One region of the Pseudomonas sp. O230 genome, then DNA from elsewhere that is predicted to be linked to it. Evidence: riboswitches for the same ligand, from Rfam matches in the RefSeq annotation. Region 1 holds a riboswitch; the other holds the start of a gene.
The links. A riboswitch is a leader RNA that binds a small molecule or an ion and turns the genes downstream of it on or off. The one in region 1 is predicted to bind cobalamin.
Positions count from the first base shown of each region.

Region 1 (9,940 bases):
GCCGAAACCTGCATTGCTTATTGCAAGCCGGGCGAAGAAAAATCCGAAGACACCGCGCTGGGGCTGAAAAGCTTTACCGCGTACATCGACTCGTTCAGCGAAGCTTTCCTCGACGACGCGGTTGTCGACTACGCCACCGACCGCATGGGCGGCCAGCTGACCATCAAGGCGCCAAACGCCAAAGTCCCGATGGTCAACGCCGACAGCCCGATCAACGAGCGCATCAACTATTACCTGCAAACCGAGATCAATCCGGGGCTGGCCAGCCACGGCGGTCAGGTCAGCCTGATCGATGTGGTCGATGACGGTATCGCCGTGTTGAAGTTCGGCGGCGGTTGCCAGGGCTGCGGCCAGGCAGACGTCACCCTGCGTGAAGGCATCGAGCGCACCTTGCTCGAGCGTGTTCCCGAGCTCAAGGGTGTTCGTGATGTGACTGACCACACGCAGAAAGAAAACGCCTACTACTAAGGTGTTCGCTGCGACATGAAAAACGGCGCCCCGTGAGCGCCGTTTTTTTATGGGTGATTTTCAAGGGCTCTATGGTCTGTAGAGATGTGCATGCCCGGCACGGTACAGCGACGACTCGCTGAATTGATCACTACCCAACACTCGACCCACCAGAATCAACGCCGTCCGACGAAACCCCTTGGCCTCAACCTTCCCGGCAATATCCGCAATCGTCCCCACCACCCAATCCTGATCAGGCCAGCTCGCCCGATGAATCACCGCAATCGGGCAATCCGCGCCGTAATGCGGCAGCAATTCGATCAGGATTTTCTGCAGATGATTCACCCCCAAATGAATGGCCATGGTCGCCCCATGCTGCGCCAGACTCCCCAGCTCCTCACCCGCCGGCATCGCAGTCTTGTCGGCGTAGCGAGTCAGAATCACGCTCTGTGACACGTCCGGCAAGGTCAGCTCCGCCCCCAAAAGTGCCGCACACGCCGCTGTCGCGGTAACACCGGGGATGATTTCAAACGGAATGTCGAGCTCACGCAGGTAGCGAATCTGCTCGCCGATCGCGCCATACAGACTCGGATCGCCGGAATGCACCCGAGCCACGTCCTGGCCGTTGGCATGGGCGTTTTTGATCAGTTCGATGATCTGTTCCAGGTGCAGTTCAGCGCTGTTGACCACCTGTTCGGCGTTGTGTCCTTCCAGTACGGCGGTGGGCACCAGTGAGCCGGCGTAGATGATCACCGGGCAGCTGCGGATCAGGCGTTGGCCTTTGACGGTGATCAGTTCCGGGTCGCCGGGACCTGCGCCAATGAAGTAGACGGTCATCGTCGTTTCCTGTCTGAAAAAGGGGTTGGGCAAGGCTTCAGATGAAGATTGCTCATGATCGAGGGCGAGGATTATCGGGGATTTTGCGCGGCGCAGGCCAATGCCAGGGTGGCCTGAGCATATTTTTGTCGCGAAATGAGCAGTTTTGCCGGCGCCTGGGCCAGTTGTTCGGCAAGGGCGAGGGCGGCACTTTCTGCTACGCCATAGCAGCCGGTGCGTTCGAAGGCGATGTCCGAGCGGTGGCTGAGTCGCGGTTGAAAACCGGCCAGTTGTTCACTGCTGAAGTACGTCAGCGGCAGTTCGAGTTGTGCAGCGAGTTCGATCAGGCCAGGTTCATCACGCTTCAGGTCGATGCTGGCCAGGGCCTTGATCTGGTGAAGTTTGATGTGATGCGCCTGTAACGCCTGATCGAGTAACGCCCGCAGCGTGCTGACAGGGCAGCCGCGCTGGCAGCCCAGGCCGACCACTAACGTCGGCGCTGTGCGGGTGTTGGTCATGCGTGGTATTGGCCATCGCTTTTGCGGCGGAACAACCAGGCGCTGATCAGGCCCAGAGCCAGCCAGAATCCCATGTTGGTCAGCTGCGAAGCGATTTTGAACTGGGTTTCCAGGGCTTCCGGTGCAAGCATCGAGTGCACTTGCGGTTGCGGTGCGCCGATCACGTGTGGAACCGCCAGAATGGCCACGCCGAGAATCTTCATCAGCCAGTGACGGCTGAATACGATCAGCGCGATGCCAACCGCAGTGGACGCTGCGGTGCCGATCCACCAGATTTGCCGTTGTGCCAGATCCGCCGCCGTTGTGCCTGGCAGTTCCGGTGGCAGACCGAGGGTTGGTGCGAGGACGAAAGTTGCGTAACCGGCCAGGCCCCAGAGCAGGCCCTGGGAGGTTTTGGTCGGTGCGCGCAAGGTGTAGAGGCCAGCGAGCATCAGCGCAAAACCGACGGCAACCACCAGGTTGCCACCCGTGGTGGACAGCACGCGCTGCCAGCCGTCTTCCGGCTCCCAGGCTTCGGCGTCGTGGGTGTGAGCGGCGGCACCGGCGGCGTGTTCATGAACTGCAACAGCGGCCGGCTCGGATTTTTCGTAAGTCTCGGCCTGCAGAATCAGTGGAGCGACCCAGAAACTTTGCAGCAGGGTCAGCAACAGGGCGGCCAGCAGCCCGGTGAAACCTGCGGTTTGCGCAATACGCTTGATCATGTCAGCAGGTCTCAATGGCACGGGAAAGCGGAGCTGTGACGGGTATCGTGTGCGGCATTGTGCACCGCTTCGATGTGTGAGAAACCGGCAAAGTACACCAGGCACGCGCCCAGGATCGACGCACAAACGGCGGCGGTCAGGCGTTGAGCCAGGGTGGCAGGGGTGGTGCTGGCGGAGCTCTTATCGGTACTGCTCGGGCCGGTGCTGCTGATGATCGACATGGCGCTTCCCTCTGGTCTGTCAGCGGGTGAATAGAGCGCATGGAAGACCCCTGCGAATCGGGCTCGCAGAGGTTCAAACAGCGCCCGCCCACCGCGGGTTTGTTATTCAGTGAACGTAATCGTCACTTTGTGTTGCGGGCCGGTCTCCGGGCTCACGAGGGGCTTGGGCGTCAGCCGAAACCTGCAAGAACCACCTTCCCATACCAAACTGCTGGCACAGTGGATTTGATTCTTCGCTCGCTTACCGTTGCGGGGGCAGCACCGGACTGACATGGCTTTGAGTAAAGCACATGATTCACCGGTTTCCCGTTTCACCCTGTGAAGGGCACCCGTAACAAGGTGTGTAGGAGAGCATGGGCGGGGGTTGGGCGTCAATTGGCAGGGGTTCTCAACTCGAGACCGGTGCGCGCCCTTCGCGAGCAAGCCTGCCCCTACATTTTGGAATGCGCTCCCGGGTGGGAGCGGGCTTGCTCGCGAAGGCGGCATTCCTGCCTCTGCAGATCTCAAGCGAACATTGACCCGCCCCAAGACGATGCGTAGCCTTGAGCATTCGAGGTTCTCCGGCGTCTGCCGGAGCTAAGAAGGGAACGCGGTCGATGCCGCGGCTGCCCCCGCAACTGTGAACGGTGATGTTCGCTGCCACGCCACTGCACGCTCCAGCCCTGGAGCCCGCGGGAAGGCGCAGCCAACGCCAGTCTCGCGACAGGCACACCGTCAGCCAGGAGACCTGCCTCGATACGAATTCTCACTACAACCGGGCGGGGTGATCCGGTGGCGAACTCTTCCGCGCGCCTGTCGTTGCGGTCGTCGTCCCGTACGCCCGCCACCTTGCCAAAGGGCATCCGATGAAAACACTGGCCAAACTCCCCGTCACCATCGTTACCGGCTTCCTCGGCTCGGGCAAAACCACCTTGCTGCGGCACATGCTCGACAACGCGCAAGGCCGCCGCATCGCGGTGATCGTCAACGAGTTCGGCGAGCTGGGCATCGACGGTGAAATCCTCAAGCAGTGCTCGATCGGTTGCACCGAAGAAGAAGCCAACGGCCGCGTCTACGAACTGGCCAACGGCTGCCTGTGCTGCACCGTTCAGGAAGAATTCTTCCCGGTGATGCGTGAACTGGTAGCCCGTCGCGGCGACCTCGATCACATCCTGATCGAAACCTCGGGTCTGGCCCTGCCAAAGCCGCTGGTTCAAGCCTTCCAGTGGCCGGAAATCCGCAGTGCCTGCACCGTTGACGCGGTGATCACCGTGGTCGACAGCCCAGCCGTTGCCGCTGGCACTTTCGCCGCGTTCCCGGATCAAGTGGACGCCCAGCGCAAACTCGATCCGAACCTGGATCACGAATCGCCGCTGCACGAGTTGTTCGCCGACCAACTGGCCAGCGCCGATCTGGTGATTCTCAACAAGGCCGACCTGATCAGCCCTGAAGACCTGGCCCGCGTGCGCCTGGAAGTCGCCGAAGAGTTGCCACCGGCAGTCAAAGTCATCGAAGCCAGCAGCGGTCGCCTGCCGCTGGACGTGCTGATCGGTCTCGGTGCCGGCTCCGAAGAACACATCGACAGCCGTCACAGCCATCACGATCACCATCATGAAGGCGAAGATGACCACGATCACGACGCGTTCGACTCCATTTCCATCGAACTGCCGCAAGCCGATGAAAGTTTGCTGATGGACGCGCTGACTCAACTGGTGGTCAAGCACGGCATCCTGCGGGTCAAAGGATTCGCGGCGATCCCGAACAAACCGATGCGCCTGTTGATTCAGGGCGTGGGCACGCGTTTCGACAAGCATTTCGACCGTCAGTGGGGCGCCGACGAAGCGCGCACCACGCGTCTGGTGTTGATCGGCCAGGAACTCGACGCCGCGCAACTCGAAGCGCAACTGCGCGCCGCGCTCAGCGTTTAACCCATGCACCTGCTCAGGACCCAGCCCGGCGGTTTCGTCTCGGATGACAACATCGCCGACCTTGGACAAACCCCCGCCGAACTGGTGATCCTGTGCAGCGGCGATTCCAGCCTTGCGCTGCTCGCCGAAGCCGCGCAGCAGTTGCCGGACGATTATCCGAGCGTGCGTCTGGCCAACCCGATGCAGGTGCAGAACCACGCCTCGGTCGACTTGTATGTCGACGAAGTGCTGCGTCATGCCAAGGTGATTTTGATCTCGTTGCACGGCGGCATCGCGTATTGGCGCTACGGCGTCGAGCGGTTGGTCGAGTTGTCCGAGCGCGGGGTGCAACTGATTCTGGTGCCCGGCGATGATCGCCCGGACCCGGAGCTCAGCGACCTGAGCACGGTGGTTGCGCAAGACCGCGACCGGCTCTGGCATTACCTGCGCCAGGGGGGCATGGCCAACGCCCTCGACCTGTTTCGCTGCCTGGCCAATCGCTGGCTGGATCGCGACTATGCGTGGGCCGAACCGCAGACCCTGCCGCGCACCGCGATCTACCACCCGCAAAAAAGCCCCGCCGCACTGAAAGATTGGCACGCCGACTGGCAGGCCGGTCAACCGGTGGCGGCGGTGCTGTTTTACCGCTCGCATTTGCAGGCGGCGAACACCGCGTTCATTGATGTTTTCTGCCAGCGTTTGCAAGCGGCGGGGTTGAACCCCTTGCCGATTGCCGTGGCCAGTTTGAAGGAGCCCGGCTGCCTGACGGTGGTCGAGGACTGGCTGGATGAAGTCGACGCCTCGGTGATTCTCAACACCACCGGTTTCGCCCAGTCCAGCCCGGAAGCGCCGCACTTGCGGCCGTTCCGACGCAATATCCCGGTGATCCAGGCCATCTGCGCCCAGGACAACGAACCCGGTTGGCGTGCCAGCGAGCAGGGCCTCGGGCCGCGGGATCTGGCGATGCACATCGCGCTGCCGGAACTGGACGGGCGGATCATCAGCCGGCCGATCAGCTTCAAGGATCTGGCATGGCGCAGCGAGCGTAGCCAATCCGATGTGGTTTGCTACCGGCCTGCACCTGAGCGCATGGATTTTGTCGCCGAACTGGCGCGGCGCTGGATCGATCTGGCGCGGGTGCCGAACCGCGAAAAACGCATCGCCCTGATCCTCGCCAACTACCCGACCCGCGACGGTCGTATCGGCAACGGCGTCGGCCTCGATACACCTGCCGCCGCGTTGAACATCCTCCGTGCGTTGCGCGCGGAAGGTTATCCGTTGCCCGCCGAACTCCCGGACAGCGGCACCGCGCTGATCCAGCAATTGCTCGGCGGCGTTAGCAACGACCTCGACACCCTCGACCAGCGTCCGTGTCATCAAAGCCTGGCGCTGGACGACTACAACTCGATGTTCGACGCCTTGCCCGAGGCCAACCGCCACGCCGTGCTGGAGCGCTGGGGCACGCCCGAAGGCGATCCGATGTTTCGCGGCGGGCGGATGATGATCGCCGGGCTGCGATTCGGCCTGACCTTTGTCGGCATTCAACCGGCGCGGGGTTATCAGGTGGACCCGAGCGCGGTCTATCACGACCCGGACCTGGTGCCGCCCCACGGTTATCTGGCGTTTTACTTCTGGTTGCGCAACACCTACGGCGCACACGGCGTGATCCACGTCGGCAAGCACGGCAACCTCGAATGGCTGCCGGGCAAAGGCGTCGGGCTGTCGGAGAATTGCTGGCCGGACGCGTTGCTCGGGCCGCTGCCGAACATCTATCCGTTCATCGTCAACGACCCGGGCGAGGGCGCCCAGGCCAAGCGCCGCACGCAAGCGGTGATTATCGATCACCTGATGCCGCCGCTGACCCGCGCCGAAACCTACGGCCCGCTCCGCAACCTCGAACTGCTCGCCGACGAATATTACGAAGCGCAATTGCTCGATCCGCGCCGCGCCCGTGAATTGCAGCGCGACATTCTGCAACTGGTGCGCGACACGCACATCGACCGTGAACTGCAATTGGACGAGAAGCTCGACAGCGACGCCGATGCAGCCATTTGGCTGCCGCGTCTGGACACCTATTTGTGCGACTTGAAGGAGTCGCAGATCCGTGATGGCCTGCACATCTTTGGCGAGTCGCCGAGCGGGCGTCTGCGCATCGACACGTTATTGGCGCTGCTGCGGATTCCACGTGGCGATGGCCGTGGCGCGCAGTCGAGTCTGCTGCGGGCGTTGGCCAAGGCGTTCGAGTTGGGTTTCGATCCGCTGGATTGTGCATTGGCCGATCCGTGGACCGGTGCGCGTCCTGATGAACTGCAATCGATCAGCGATGAAGTCTGGCGCACGGCGGGGGATGCCCGTGAACGTCTGGAGTTGTTCGCCGCTCAACTGATCTCGCAAGTTTTGAGTGCCAGCCCTAAACCCTGTGGGAGCGAGCCTGCTCGCGAAAGCGGAGTTTCAGTCGACATTGATTTGCCTGACACACCGCTTTCGCGAGCAAGCTCGCTCCCACAGGACGCAAACTGGATTGAGGTGAAGGCCATCCTCGACAACCTGCGCGAAGTCGTCGCGCCACGCCTGGACGCCTGTGGCTCGGCGGAAATGCGCGGCCTGCTCGACGCCCTCAGCGGCCGCTTCGTCCCCGCCGGCCCCAGCGGCGCGCCGAGCCGTGGTCGTCTCGACGTGTTGCCAACCGGGCGCAACTTCTATTCGGTGGACGTGCGCAACCTGCCGACCACCACCGCGTGGCGCATCGGTTTCCAGTCGGCGAACCTGATTCTCGAGCGGCACTTGCAGGATCACGGCGATCACCTGCGTCAGCTCGGCTTGTCGGTCTGGGGCACCGCGACCATGCGCACCGGCGGCGACGACATAGCGCAAGCCATGGCGCTGATGGGTGTGCGCCCGGTCTGGGCGACGGGCAGTCAGCGGGTCGATGACTTCGAAATTCTGCCGCTAAGCCTGCTCGACCGCCCGCGCGTGGATGTGACCTTGCGCGTGTCCGGGTTCTTCCGTGATGCCTTTGCCAATCTGATCCGCCTGTTCGATGCGGCGGTGCAAGCGGTCGCTGCGCTGGATGAACCGGACGATCTCAATCCATTGGCAGCCAAGGTCCGCGCCGAACGCGAAGCGTTGCTGCAATCGGGCCTTGATGAGGAAGCGGCCAAGCGGCAGGCCGGTTGGCGCATCTTCGGCGCCAAACCCGGTGCTTACGGCGCTGGCGTGCAAGGGGCTATCGACGGTCGTTTGTGGCAGAGCCGCGAGGACCTGGCCGAGGTCTACCTGAACTGGGGCGGCTATGCCTACGGCGGTTCCGACGAAGGCACGGCGGCCCGCGAGCAGTTCGCCCAGCGCCTGAGCCAGGTTCAGGCTGTGCTGCAAAATCAGGACAATCGTGAGCATGACTTGCTCGATTCCAACGACTATTACCAGTTCCAGGGCGGTATGCTCGCGGCCGTGGAAAGCCTCAGCGGCGCAGCGGCAGCCAGTTACCACGGCGACCACAGTCAGCCGGACTTGCCGAAAATCCGCACGTTGAAGGAAGAATTGAACCGGGTGATCCGCTCACGAGCGGCCAATCCGAAGTGGATCGACGGGGTCAAACGGCACGGCTACAAAGGTGCGTTTGAACTGGCGGCGACGGTCGATAACCTGTTCGCGTTCGACGCGACCACGCAGTTGATCGACGATCACCAATACGCGTTGCTGGCCGATGCGTACTTGCTGGACCCGGCGACGCGGGATTTTGTCCGTGAGCACAATCCCCATGCGTTGCGCGACATGACCGAGCGCATGCTGGAAGCGCAGCAGCGGGGGATGTGGCAGGAACCTGGAGCATATAAAGAGGCTCTGGAAAATCTGCTGCTGGACATAGAAGAAGACAGTTGATGCGCCTCCGACAGGGATTAAGGCGCCTGTGAGATTTATTGATAGATCACCGACCATGAACGAGTATTGAAGATGACCGACACCCCGCATTTCCCCTTATCCGCCGTGGTCGGCGCCGACGACTTGAAACTCGCCCTGTACCTCACCGCCATCGACCCGAAAATCGGCGGCGTGTTGATCGAAGGCCCGCGTGGCATGGCCAAATCGACCCTGGCCCGAGGCCTCGCGGATCTGCTTGCCAGCGGCCAGTTTGTCACCTTGCCGCTGGGCGCCACTGAAGAGCGCCTGGTAGGCACCCTCGACCTCGACGCCGCCCTGAGCGAAGGTCGCGCGCAATTTTCTCCCGGTGTATTGGCCAAGGCTGACGGTGGCGTGCTCTACGTCGATGAAGTCAACCTGCTGCCCGATCACCTCGTGGACTTGCTGCTCGACGTCGCCGCCAGCGGCACCAATCTGATCGAACGCGACGGCATCTCCCATCGGCATTCGGCGAAGTTCGTGCTGATCGGCACCATGAACCCGGAAGAGGGCGAGTTGCGTCCGCAATTGCTCGACCGCTTTGGCCTGAACGTCGCCCTCAGCGGCCATACCGCCCCGGCCGAGCGTGGGCAGATCATCCGTCGGCGTCTGGATTTCGACAGCGATCCGCAACGCTTCTGCGCCGAGTGGGAAAGCCAGCAGCAGTCGCTGCGGGAACGTTGCCAGACAGCGCGCAGCACCTTGGCGAGCATCCCCCTCGACGATGAGGCGCTGGCGCAGATTACCGAGCGCTGTTTTGCCGCCGGCGTCGATGGCCTGCGCGCCGATCTGGTCTGGCTGCGCGCCGCCCGTGCCCATGCGGCATGGCGGGGGGCGAGCGCGATTGCCGAGGACGATATCGACGCGGTTGCCGAGTTCGCCTTGCGCCATCGTCGTCGCGAACAGTCGCCACCGGCGCCGCAACAGGACCGGCAGCCCTCGCCACAACAGCCCAACCCGAGCGAAGGTCAGGGCCAGTGGGGTGAAATGCCCGCGCAGGCGCTGCCAGTCGGCGCTCGACGTGAAGTGCCGAGCTGGCCAAAAAAGCCCTAGGCATTCGCCCTCGATCTGACGCGGGGGCGAATGCCAGACCCCGCGCCGGACAGCTGGACCACGGCAAACACGGTCAGCGTCATGCCGCCCGCAACGGTTCGATCAATTGGCCCGGCACCTTGCTTAACGGCCGCCCGCGCCAACGCCAGGATGTGCTGTTTCATCTGCGCACGCGCTCGCCGCACGAACTGTGGCTGGTGATCGTCGACGCCTCGGCCTCGACGCGCCGTCATCAGGCATTGAGCGATGCCAAGGGGCTGTTGGCGCAATTGTTTGACGACGCCTACCGTCAGCGCGCGCGCCTGGCATTGCTGACGGCCAGCGGCCAGGCGCCGAAGTGGCAGGTGCAGGGATTGAAAGCTTCCAGCGGATTAGGTCACTGGCTCGACGGTCTTGGC
Region 1 covers NZ_JBJGXN010000014.1:111,039-120,978, forward strand. Annotated here, with positions in the region: gene nfuA (Fe-S biogenesis protein NfuA) at 1-468, shown strand, start outside; gene cobM (precorrin-4 C(11)-methyltransferase) at 538-1,284, opposite strand; gene ACI77H_RS27640 (cobalamin biosynthesis protein) at 1,356-1,781, opposite strand; gene ACI77H_RS27645 (CbtA family protein) at 1,778-2,482, opposite strand; gene ACI77H_RS27650 (CbtB domain-containing protein) at 2,494-2,703, opposite strand; cobalamin riboswitch at 2,823-3,051, opposite strand; cobalamin riboswitch at 3,240-3,453, shown strand; gene cobW (cobalamin biosynthesis protein CobW) at 3,549-4,610, shown strand; gene cobN (cobaltochelatase subunit CobN) at 4,614-8,471, shown strand; gene ACI77H_RS27665 (ATP-binding protein) at 8,544-9,542, shown strand; gene ACI77H_RS27670 (vWA domain-containing protein) at 9,596-9,940, shown strand, end outside.

Region 2 (9,940 bases), on a different contig from region 1:
GGTCGGCGTTTGCTGATTGCTGCGTCGACCTCGCCGCGTGAATTGCCGGTGAAGCTGGCGGACCTCAAGTCCCGTCTGACCCTGGCGCTGATCTTCCAGATGCGGCCGTTGTCCGACGAAGACAAATTGCGAGCCTTGCAACTGCGTGCATCCCGTCGCGGCCTGCACCTGACCGACGAAGTCGGGCATTTTATTTTGACTCGCGGTACTCGCAGCATGAGCGCGCTGTTCGAGTTGCTTGAGCGTCTCGATCAGGCCTCCCTTCAGGCTCAGCGCAAGCTGACCATTCCGTTCCTGAAAGAAACGCTGGGCTGGTAAAGCCCAGGTTTTTCGCGGGTTCCGGCATATTTCAGGCGCCACAAAATCCGCTTTCCTACACGGGGCAGGCTGCGCAAGCGTCTAAATGGGGCTTAAGCGCTTAGATGGAAACGCGAAACCGGAAAGTCACATAAAGTTCGATTGAATTTGCAAATGAGGATGATAGCGGGCATAGTCTCGGCTTCTTTACAACTATCAGCCACGGTCGTGCCCATGCTAAATCGCTTCGCACCCCTCGTGCCTCTCGCACTCGTCACCCTGTTGTTTGGTTGCGCTGCTCACTCTCCAGTGTCCCAGCAAGAGCAACAACAGCAGGTTAGAAATTCAGTTACTGCGCAATCTTCTTCCGTTCTTTTCCAGGAAGAGCTGGCCACCGACAAAGAACTGGCTGACTTCGCCGATGGCAAGTCGTACCAGCTTCCTGTTCTGGCCGACAGCATTCTCGAACGTGGCATGTCCCTGATCGGTACCCGTTACCGTTTCGGCGGCACCTCCGAAGCCGGTTTCGATTGCAGCGGCTTCATCGGTTACCTGTTTCGTGAAGAGGCCGGCATGAACCTGCCGCGCTCCACTCGCGAAATGATCAATGTTGACGCGCCACTGGTTTCTCGTAGTGCGCTCAAGCCGGGTGATCTGCTGTTCTTCGCCACCAATGGTCGTAGCGGTCGTGTCAGTCACGCCGGGATCTACCTCGGTGACAACCAATTCATCCACTCCAGCAGCCGCAAAAGCGGTGGTGTCCGGGTCGATAGCCTGGGCGACAGCTACTGGAGCAAGACCTTCATCGAAGCCAAGCGCGCACTCGCGATGGCCCCGACCGTGGTCACGGCACGCAAGTAATTGCCTGGCCTGTCGCCACATCAGTGGCGACAACGACGTCTCTGCAACAGAGAAGGCGGACAGTTTGTAAGGCGAACTTAAAGTCTTACTTGAAGTTTGCCGCGTACCCGCTAGAATCCTGATCTATTATTGATGGCAAACCGCCTGCGTCCTGCGCAGGCGGTTTTCTTTTCTGCCTTTCCGGTGGAAAAAGCCGCAGCCAGATCAGGATGTTCTGCTTATGACGATGTCGGCCCGCCTCGCTCTCATGTTTTTCGCCGCGCTGCTCAGCGCCTGCGCCAGCCGCACGCCGCCACCTGCGCCGGTGGCTCGCGCGCCGATTGTTTTCGGTTCTTCCCAGGCTTTCTCTCCCGAAGCAGAAGACGTGCTGTTTCGCGCGTTGGGGCTGGTGGGCACGCCTTATCGCTGGGGCGGCAATACGCCAGATTCCGGGTTCGATTGCAGTGGCCTGATCGGTTATGTCTACCGTGACGTCACCGGAATTTCCCTGCCGCGCACCACGCGCGAGATGATCAGCATGCAGGCAGCCAATGTCGGCAAGGAAGGTTTGCAAACCGGTGACCTGATTTTCTTCGCCACCAATGGCGGTTCTCAGGTCAGCCACGCCGGGATCTACGTTGGCGAAGGCCGCTTCGTTCATGCGCCAGCCACGGGTGGCACGGTGAAGCTCGACAGCTTGTCCAAGGCGTATTGGCAGAAAGCCTACCTGAGCGCCAAGCGTGTTCTGCAACCCGAGCATTTGGCGCGCAACCCCTAGTTCGCAGAGGTCGTCATGACCGCACGTACACTCAATCTCGACGATTCCCTGTATCAATACCTGCTCGACGTTTCCCTGAGGGAAACGCCGCTGCTCAAGCGTTTGCGCGAGGAAACCCAGGCGCTGCCGATGGCGCGCTGGCAGGTGGCGCCGGAGCAGGGGCAGTTCCTCGCCTTGCTGGTGAAACTCACCTGCGCCAGGCGCCTGCTGGAAGTTGGCACCTTCACCGGTTACAGCGCGTTGTGCATGGCGGCGGCTTTGCCGGATGACGGCTCGCTGATTTGCTGTGATATCCCCGGCGACTACAACGCCACGGCGCGCCGCTACTGGCAGGAAGCAGGCGTCTCTCATCGTGTTGACCTGCGCCTGGCGCCCGCGCTGGAAACCCTGGCTCAGTTGGATCAGCCCGGACAATTCGATTTGATGTTCATTGATGCTGACAAGGCTAACTATCCTGCCTACCTGGAGCACGCGCTGCGTCTGCTGCGCGTTGGTGGTCTGGCGGTGTTTGATAACACCCTGTGGAGCGGGCGGGTGCTGGAGCGCAATCCCGAGAGTGAAGACACCCGAGCCATCCAGGCACTGAATCTCGCCTTGAAGGATGACTCGCGCGTGGATCTGTCGCTGTTGCCGTTGGGCGATGGGTTAACGCTGTGCCGCAAGCGCTAAACGCTGAACCCTGTGGGAGCTGCGGCTATTTAGTTGCCGACACCCGCCACACCTTGTTCCCCACGTCATCCGCCACCAGCAAATCGCCCTGTTGATCAATCACCACGCCCACCGGCCGGCCCATGGCATCTTCGTCTTTATTGAGGAACCCGGTCAGCACATCAACCGGCTGCCCGGTCGGTTTGCCGGCACTGAACGGCACGAAAATCACTTTGTAACCACTGTGCGGCTTGCGGTTCCACGAACCGTGCTGGCCAATGAACGCGCCGTCCTTGAATTGCGCTGGCAGCGTGTTGCCATCAGCAAACGTCAGGCCCAGTGATGCGGTATGCGGGCCGACCGCGTAGTCCGGTGCGATAGCCTTGGCCACCAGGTCCGGGTTTTGCGGCTCGACGCGAAAGTCGACGTGCTGACCGTAATAACTGAACGGCCAGCCATAGAATGCGCCGTCCTTGACCGAGGTGATGTAGTCCGGCACCAGGTCGCTGCCGATTTCATCCCGCTCGTTGACGGCCGTCCACAACGCGCCGCTCTGCGGTTCCCACGCCATGCCGTTGGGATTGCGCAGGCCTGAGGCGAAGATCCGATGGTTGCCGGTGGCGCGATCCACTTCCCAGATCGCCGCGCGACCTACTTCCTGGTCCATGCCGTTTTCGGCGACGTTGCTGTTGGAGCCCACCGTGACGTAGAGCTTGCTGCCGTCCTTGCTGGCGATGACGTTTTTGGTCCAGTGGTGATTCAGCGTACCCCCCGGTAGATCGACCACTTTGATCGGCTGCGATTTGATAGCCGTGTCGCCGACTTCATAGTGGAAACGCAGTAAGCGGTCCGTGTCAGCGACATACAGGTCATTTCCAACCAGCGTCATGCCGAAGGGCGAATTGAGGTTTTCCAGAAACACCGAGCGGGTTTCGGCGATGCCATCGTGGTCCTTGTCGCGCAGCAACGTGATGCGGTTCGGACTCGGGACGCCCGCACCGGCGCGGCCCATGACTTTCTTCATGACCCAGCCTTTAACGCCTTTGCCATCGTCGGGTTTGGGTGGCGCATTGGTCTCGGCGACGAGCACATCGCCGTTTGGCAGCACGTACAGCCAACGCGGGTGATCGAGGTTTTCAGCAAAGGCCGCCACTTGCGTTCCCGCAGCGGCCACAGGTTTCACACCGTCCGGCCAGCCGATCGCCGGGGCGATGTTCACAGTCGGGATCAGGGTCTTGTTCGGTTCCGGCAGTTTGGGTGACGGGCCGGTGCCGTCGGAGACTTGCAGGCTGGATGTTTCACCGCAGGCGGCGAGCCCTCCGGCGAGAGCGATGATGAGAACGAGCTGGGGCTTGCGCATGCTGATCTTCCCTATAAATGCAGTGACCTGATCAGTAGAGAAGCGCAAGCCCGCGATGGTTCAACCACTCAGCCACGAGCTTCCTTGAACAGCACGGCGATACCGGGGTGATAGTTGCCCGCTTCGTTGCGCAACTTGCGGTAGGCGTAGGGGAAATACCAGGCGACAGCGCAGGTGTGTTCCTTTTGCAGGTCGTCGACCATGTCCTGCAGTTCTTCCGGGGTGGCGCCGTGCTGGGCCTTTTGCGGCGCGACGAACAGGCAGCCGAGTTTCAGGTCGCTGGCGTAGCTGATGCGCTTGGCGTCGCTGGTGATATCGGCCAGGGCCTGTGTCAGGTTCAGGCCGTTGACCCGTGGCCAACGCTGCGTGACTTGAAGGTAGGCGCGTTCTTCGCTGGTGGCAATGAACAGGTCGGCGCGGGCGTTGCGTTCGCCTTCCTCGTTGTGTTTGCGGGTGGGTGTCTGTTGAAGCGTGACCATTTCCGCCATCCACGCGGCGGCCGAGAGCAAGCCTAGGTTGGCTTTTTCGTCGTACCAGTAAGGCGTGTCGTTGTCGCCGCGCACCGCGTTGTAGCGGTCGATACAGTCAAACCAGCGCTCCAGCACCGGGCGCAGGAATTCCAGCTTCGGATTGCTGATGATCATGCCTTGCATGTGGCTCACCCTTGTTATTGTGTTGTCAGGTTGTGGCGCTTTGATATCACTGCTGAGAGCGTGGCACAAGATTGGCGTCATTTTATTGATCAGTGGCAGTTATTCGCCCAGCGGCGCCCCGGCTTTAATTGACGCTCCACCCCCAACCCTCTAACCTTCGCGGCTTGTTTCAGGTGCTCTGTGACGTCGGTCGACAGAGTGAAACAGGGAAGCCGGTGAGTGCGTTCATTCGATGAATGAAGAACCACGATCCCGGCGCTGCCCCCGCAACGGTAAATGAGTGAAGACTGCGCCTTGAGCCACTGTGTCGATCATCGATATGGGAAGGCGCGCAGTCAGGCCAACGCCGCTCATGAGCCCGGAGACCGGCCTGATCCATCCAGCGGCATCACGGTGGGCGATGCCAGGCTTCTTGCCGTCTATTCTTGTGCCTGCCCGCCGTTATCCAGCCTCAACGGAGAGCTCCCCATGACTGATACCCCCGATCGTGACGAACGCCATCTGGCGCGCATGCTGCGCAAAAAAGCCGTGATCGACGAACGCATCGCCAACTCCCCGAATGAATGCGGCCTGCTGCTGGTGCTGACCGGCAACGGCAAAGGCAAAAGCAGCTCGGCGTTCGGCATGCTCGCCCGCTCGTTGGGCCATGGCATGCAGTGTGGCGTGGTGCAGTTCATCAAGGGGCGCAACAGCACGGGCGAAGAGTTGTTCTTCCGGCGTTTCCCGGAGCAGGTACGGTTTCATGTGATGGGCGAGGGTTTTACCTGGGAGACCCAGGATCGCCAGCGCGACATCGCCGCCGCCGAAGCGGCGTGGGAAGTGTCCCGCGAACTGCTACGCGATCCCTCGATCGGCCTGGTGGTGCTCGATGAACTGAACATCGCCCTCAAGCACGGTTACCTCGATCTCGATCAGGTGCTCAGTGACTTGCAGGCACGTCCGCCGATGCAACACGTGGTCGTCACCGGTCGCGGCGCCAAGCCGGAAATGATCGAGCTGGCTGACACCGTCACCGAAATGGGCGTGATCAAGCATGCGTTCCAGGCCGGGATCAAAGCGCAAAAAGGCGTCGAGCTGTGAATCAACCACGTCATTGCCCGGCGGTCTTGATTGCCGCGCCGGCCTCCGGACAGGGCAAGACCACCGTCACCGCTGCGCTGGCCCGTTTGCATCGCAATCAGGGGCGCAAGGTCCGCGTGTTCAAATGCGGCCCGGACTTTCTCGATCCGATGATTCTCGAGCGCGCCAGCGGTGCACCGGTGTATCAACTGGACATGTGGATGGTCGGCGAGCAGGAAAGTCGTCGACTGTTGTGGGAAGCCGCCGGTGAAGCGGATCTGATCCTGATCGAAGGCGTCATGGGGCTGTTCGACGGCACGCCGTCGAGCGCTGACCTGGCGCGGCACTTCGGTGTGCCGGTGCTCGGGGTGATCGACGGCACGGCGATGGCGCAGACCTTCGGCGCGCTTGCGTTGGGGCTGGCGAAGTATCAGCCGGACTTGCCGTTCGCCGGGGTGCTGGCCAACCGCGTCGGCACCTTGCGGCATGCGCAATTGCTAGAAGGCAGCCTCACTGAAGGTTTGCGCTGGTACGGCGCCTTGTCCCGGGAAACCGGGATCGAATTGCCGAGTCGGCACCTCGGTCTGGTTCAGGCCAGCGAGTTGAACGATCTCGATCATCGCCTCGACGCAGCCGCCAACGCGCTGGCCAGCAGTTGCGAGGTCGCGCTGCCACCGGCGGTCGAATTCGCCGCGCCGGATGTGATCACTGCCGAGCCGTTGCTCAAAGGTGTGCGCATCGCCGTGGCCCGTGATGAAGCCTTCGCCTTCACCTACGGCGCGAGCCTGGATCTGCTGCGAGCCATGGGCGCCGAATTGTCATTTTTCTCGCCGATCCGCGACACGCAATTGCCGGCGGCTGACAGCCTCTATCTGCCGGGCGGCTACCCGGAATTGCACCATGTGGCGCTGTCACGGAACAGTCAAATGCTCAACGCCATTCGCGCTCACCACGCGGCGGGCAAACCATTGCTGGCCGAGTGCGGCGGCATGTTGTATTTGCTCGATTCGCTGACCGACGTCGAAGGCACGCGCGCTGAGCTGGTCGGTTTGCTTCGCGGTGATGCGGTGATGCAAAAGCGCCTGGCGGCGCTGGCGTTGCAGGCGGTCGAGTTGCCGGAAGGTTCGCTGCGCGGGCACACCTATCACCATTCGCTGACCAGCACTGAACTTGAGCCTATTGCCCGTGGCCTCAGCCCGAATGGCGGGCGCGGGGCGGAAGCGGTTTATCGGGAGGGGCGGATGACCGCTTCTTATGTGCATTTTTATTTTCCGTCCAATCCATCAGCGGTTGCCGCATTGTTTGCGCCTGACCGTGCGGACGCTGGGGGGGCGGGATCACATCGATCAATTGTGGGAGCTGGCTTGCCAGCGAAGAGGCCATGACCGACAACGCCTTCAGTGAAGCCGAGCGCGATGCTGTTTATCGGGCCATCGCCGAACGCCGCGACATGCGCCACTTCAGCGGCGGCACCGTCGAACCGGAGTTGCTCCGGCGCCTGCTCGAAGCCGCACATCAGGCGCCAAGCGTCGGCCTGATGCAGCCCTGGCGATTCATCCGCATCAGCGACCGCACCCTGCGTGGCCAGATCCAGCGGTTGGTGGAAGAAGAACGCATGCGCACCGCCGAAGCCCTAGGCGAACGCACCGACGAATTCATGAAGCTGAAAGTTGAAGGCATCAATGACTGCGCCGAGGTGCTGGTCGCCGCGTTGATGGACGATCGCGAGCGGCACATCTTTGGCCGTCGCACCCTGCCGGAAATGGACATGGCCTCGTTGTCCTGCGCGATCCAGAACCTGTGGCTGGCGTCCCGTGCCGAAGGGCTCGGCATGGGCTGGGTTTCTCTATTCGAGCCGCAAGCCCTGGCCGACCTGCTGGGTTTGCCCGCCGGGGCCAAGCCGTTGGCAGTTCTTTGCCTTGGCCCGGTCAAGGAATTCTATCCGGCGCCGATGCTGGTACTCGAAGGCTGGGCGCAAGCGCGTCCGCTCAGTGAATTGTTGTACGAAAATTATTGGGGAGTGAGTCAATGAGTGTGGCGTTGTTGAGTGTCGCCGCGGTTGCGCTGGATGCGCTGCTGGGTGAACCCAAACGCTGGCATCCGCTGGTGGCGTTCGGCCGTCTTGCCGACCGCATCGAGCAACGTTTCAATGGTGGCGGGCGCGGCTGGCGTAGCCACGGCGTCACGGCATGGGTGATCGCGGTGTTGCCGCTGACCTTGCTCGCCACCGCTTTCTCCTGGGCGCCTTATGTCGGCTGGCTCGTCGAGATTCTCGCGCTCTATTGCGCCCTCGGCCTGCGCAGTCTTGGTGAGCATGTCGAGCCGGTCGCCAAGGCGCTACGCAGCGATGATCTGGACGAGGCGCGCAAACGCGTCGGCTATCTGGTCAGTCGCCAGACCAGCGAACTGGATCAAACCGAAGTCGCCCGCGCCGCCACCGAATCGGTCCTGGAGAACGGCAGCGACGCGGTGTTTGCCGCGTTGTTCTGGTTTGCCGTGGCCGGTGCGCCTGGCGTGGTGCTCTACCGATTGAGCAATACGCTGGATGCGATGTGGGGCTACCGCAACGAACGCTTCGAACGTTTCGGCTGGGCCGCGGCGAAGATCGACGACGTGCTCAACTACATTCCTGCGCGGCTGGTGGCATTGACCTACGCGCTGCTGGGCAAAACCCGGCTCGCCCTGAAATGCTGGCGCACCCAAGGCCCGACCTGGGACAGCCCGAATGCCGGTCCGGTGATGGCCGCAGGTGCCGGTGCGTTGGGTGTCGAGCTGGGCGGGGCGGCGATTTATCACGGTGAATTGCATCAACGTCCGCAGCTGGGCGAAGGTGTACCGGCGGACGCCGACGCCATCGACCGCGGCTGGCAATTGGTCCAGCGCGGGGTATGGTTATGGCTGCTGATTCTCTGCGTGGGAGCTGAATTCTATGCTTGAACACGGTGGACGTTTGCGCAAGGCCGCGCTCGAATACGGCATCGCCGAAGCCGATTGGCTTGACCTGTCCAGCGGCCTCGCGCCCTGGCCGTTTCCGGTCCCGGACATTCCATTGCGCGCCTGGGCGCGGTTGCCGGAAACCGATGACGGTCTGGAGCAGGCCGCCTGTGATTATTACGGTGCCGCGCAGGTGTTGCCGGTGGCCGGTTCGCAAATGGCGATCCAGTTGCTGCCGCGTTTGCGTCGGGTTGGCAAAGTTGGCGTGCTGTCGCCGTGTTACGCCGAGCACGCCGAAGCCTGGCGCCGCAACGGCTACATCGTGCGTGAAGTGCTGGAGCAGGAGGTCGACTTCTTCCTCGACAGCCTCGACGTGCTGGTGGTGGTCAACCCGAATAATCCGACGGGCCTGAGCCTGACCCCGAGCCGTCTGCTCGACTGGCATTCCAGGCTGGCGCAACGCGGTGGCTGGCTGGTGGTCGACGAAGCGTTCATGGACAACACGCCGCAGTTGAGCCTGGCGCCGTGTGCCCATCTGGTCGGCTTGATTGTGCTGCGATCCTTCGGCAAGTTTTTTGGTCTGGCCGGGGTGCGTTTGGGGTTCGTGCTGGCGGAGCGCAAGTTGCTCAAGTTGCTCGCCGAACAAGTCGGTCCCTGGGCCGTCAGCGGACCGACTCGTGTGCTGGGCCAAGCGTGTTTGCAGGATACCGAAGGCCACGCCAGACAGCGTCTGCGTACCGAAGCAGCCAGCGAGCGTCTGGCGCTGTTGCTTGAAGGTCACGGCTTCAAACCTCAAGGCGGTTGCGCGTTGTTTCAATGGCTGGTGACCGAGCGCGCCGAAGAGCTGCATGAGTTCATGGCCCGGCGCGGCATTCTGCTGCGGTTGTTCATCCACAACAGCAGCCTGCGTTTCGGTCTGCCCGGCGAAGAGTCTGACTGGGACCGACTCGATCAAGCGTTCGCCGATTACGCCAAGGAAAGCCGATGACTACGCTGATGGTGCAGGGCACCACTTCCGACGCCGGTAAAAGCACGCTGGTGACGGCGTTGTGTCGCTGGGTCACGCGGCAGGGCGTGCGCGTGGTGCCGTTCAAACCGCAGAACATGGCGCTCAACAGTGCCGTGACCGCTGACGGTGGCGAAATCGGCCGCGCGCAAGCGGTACAGGCTCAGGCTGCCAACCTCGAACCGCACACCGACATGAACCCGGTGCTGCTCAAGCCCAACAGCGACACCGGCGCCCAGGTGATCATCCATGGGCGCGCCGTCACGACGATGAACGCGGTCGCTTATCACGACTACAAAGCCATCGCCATGCAAGCGGTGCTCGCCTCCCATGCGCGGCTAAGCGCGGCGTATCCGGTGGTCATG
Region 2 covers NZ_JBJGXN010000002.1:490,566-500,505, reverse strand. Annotated here, with positions in the region: gene hda (DnaA regulatory inactivator Hda) at 1-318, shown strand, start outside; gene ACI77H_RS05615 (C40 family peptidase) at 532-1,158, shown strand; gene ACI77H_RS05610 (C40 family peptidase) at 1,379-1,915, shown strand; gene ACI77H_RS05605 (O-methyltransferase) at 1,931-2,584, shown strand; gene ACI77H_RS05600 (PQQ-dependent sugar dehydrogenase) at 2,610-3,923, opposite strand; gene ACI77H_RS05595 (hypothetical protein) at 3,992-4,576, opposite strand; cobalamin riboswitch at 4,731-4,965, shown strand; gene cobO (cob(I)yrinic acid a,c-diamide adenosyltransferase) at 5,045-5,656, shown strand; gene ACI77H_RS05585 (cobyrinate a,c-diamide synthase) at 5,653-7,020, shown strand; gene bluB (5,6-dimethylbenzimidazole synthase) at 7,017-7,667, shown strand; gene cbiB (adenosylcobinamide-phosphate synthase CbiB) at 7,664-8,572, shown strand; gene cobD (threonine-phosphate decarboxylase CobD) at 8,565-9,557, shown strand; gene ACI77H_RS05565 (cobyric acid synthase) at 9,554-9,940, shown strand, end outside.
Region 2: linked by a shared signal. The riboswitch ahead of cobO (cob(I)yrinic acid a,c-diamide adenosyltransferase) and the one ahead of ACI77H_RS27650 (CbtB domain-containing protein) in region 1 are both predicted to bind cobalamin.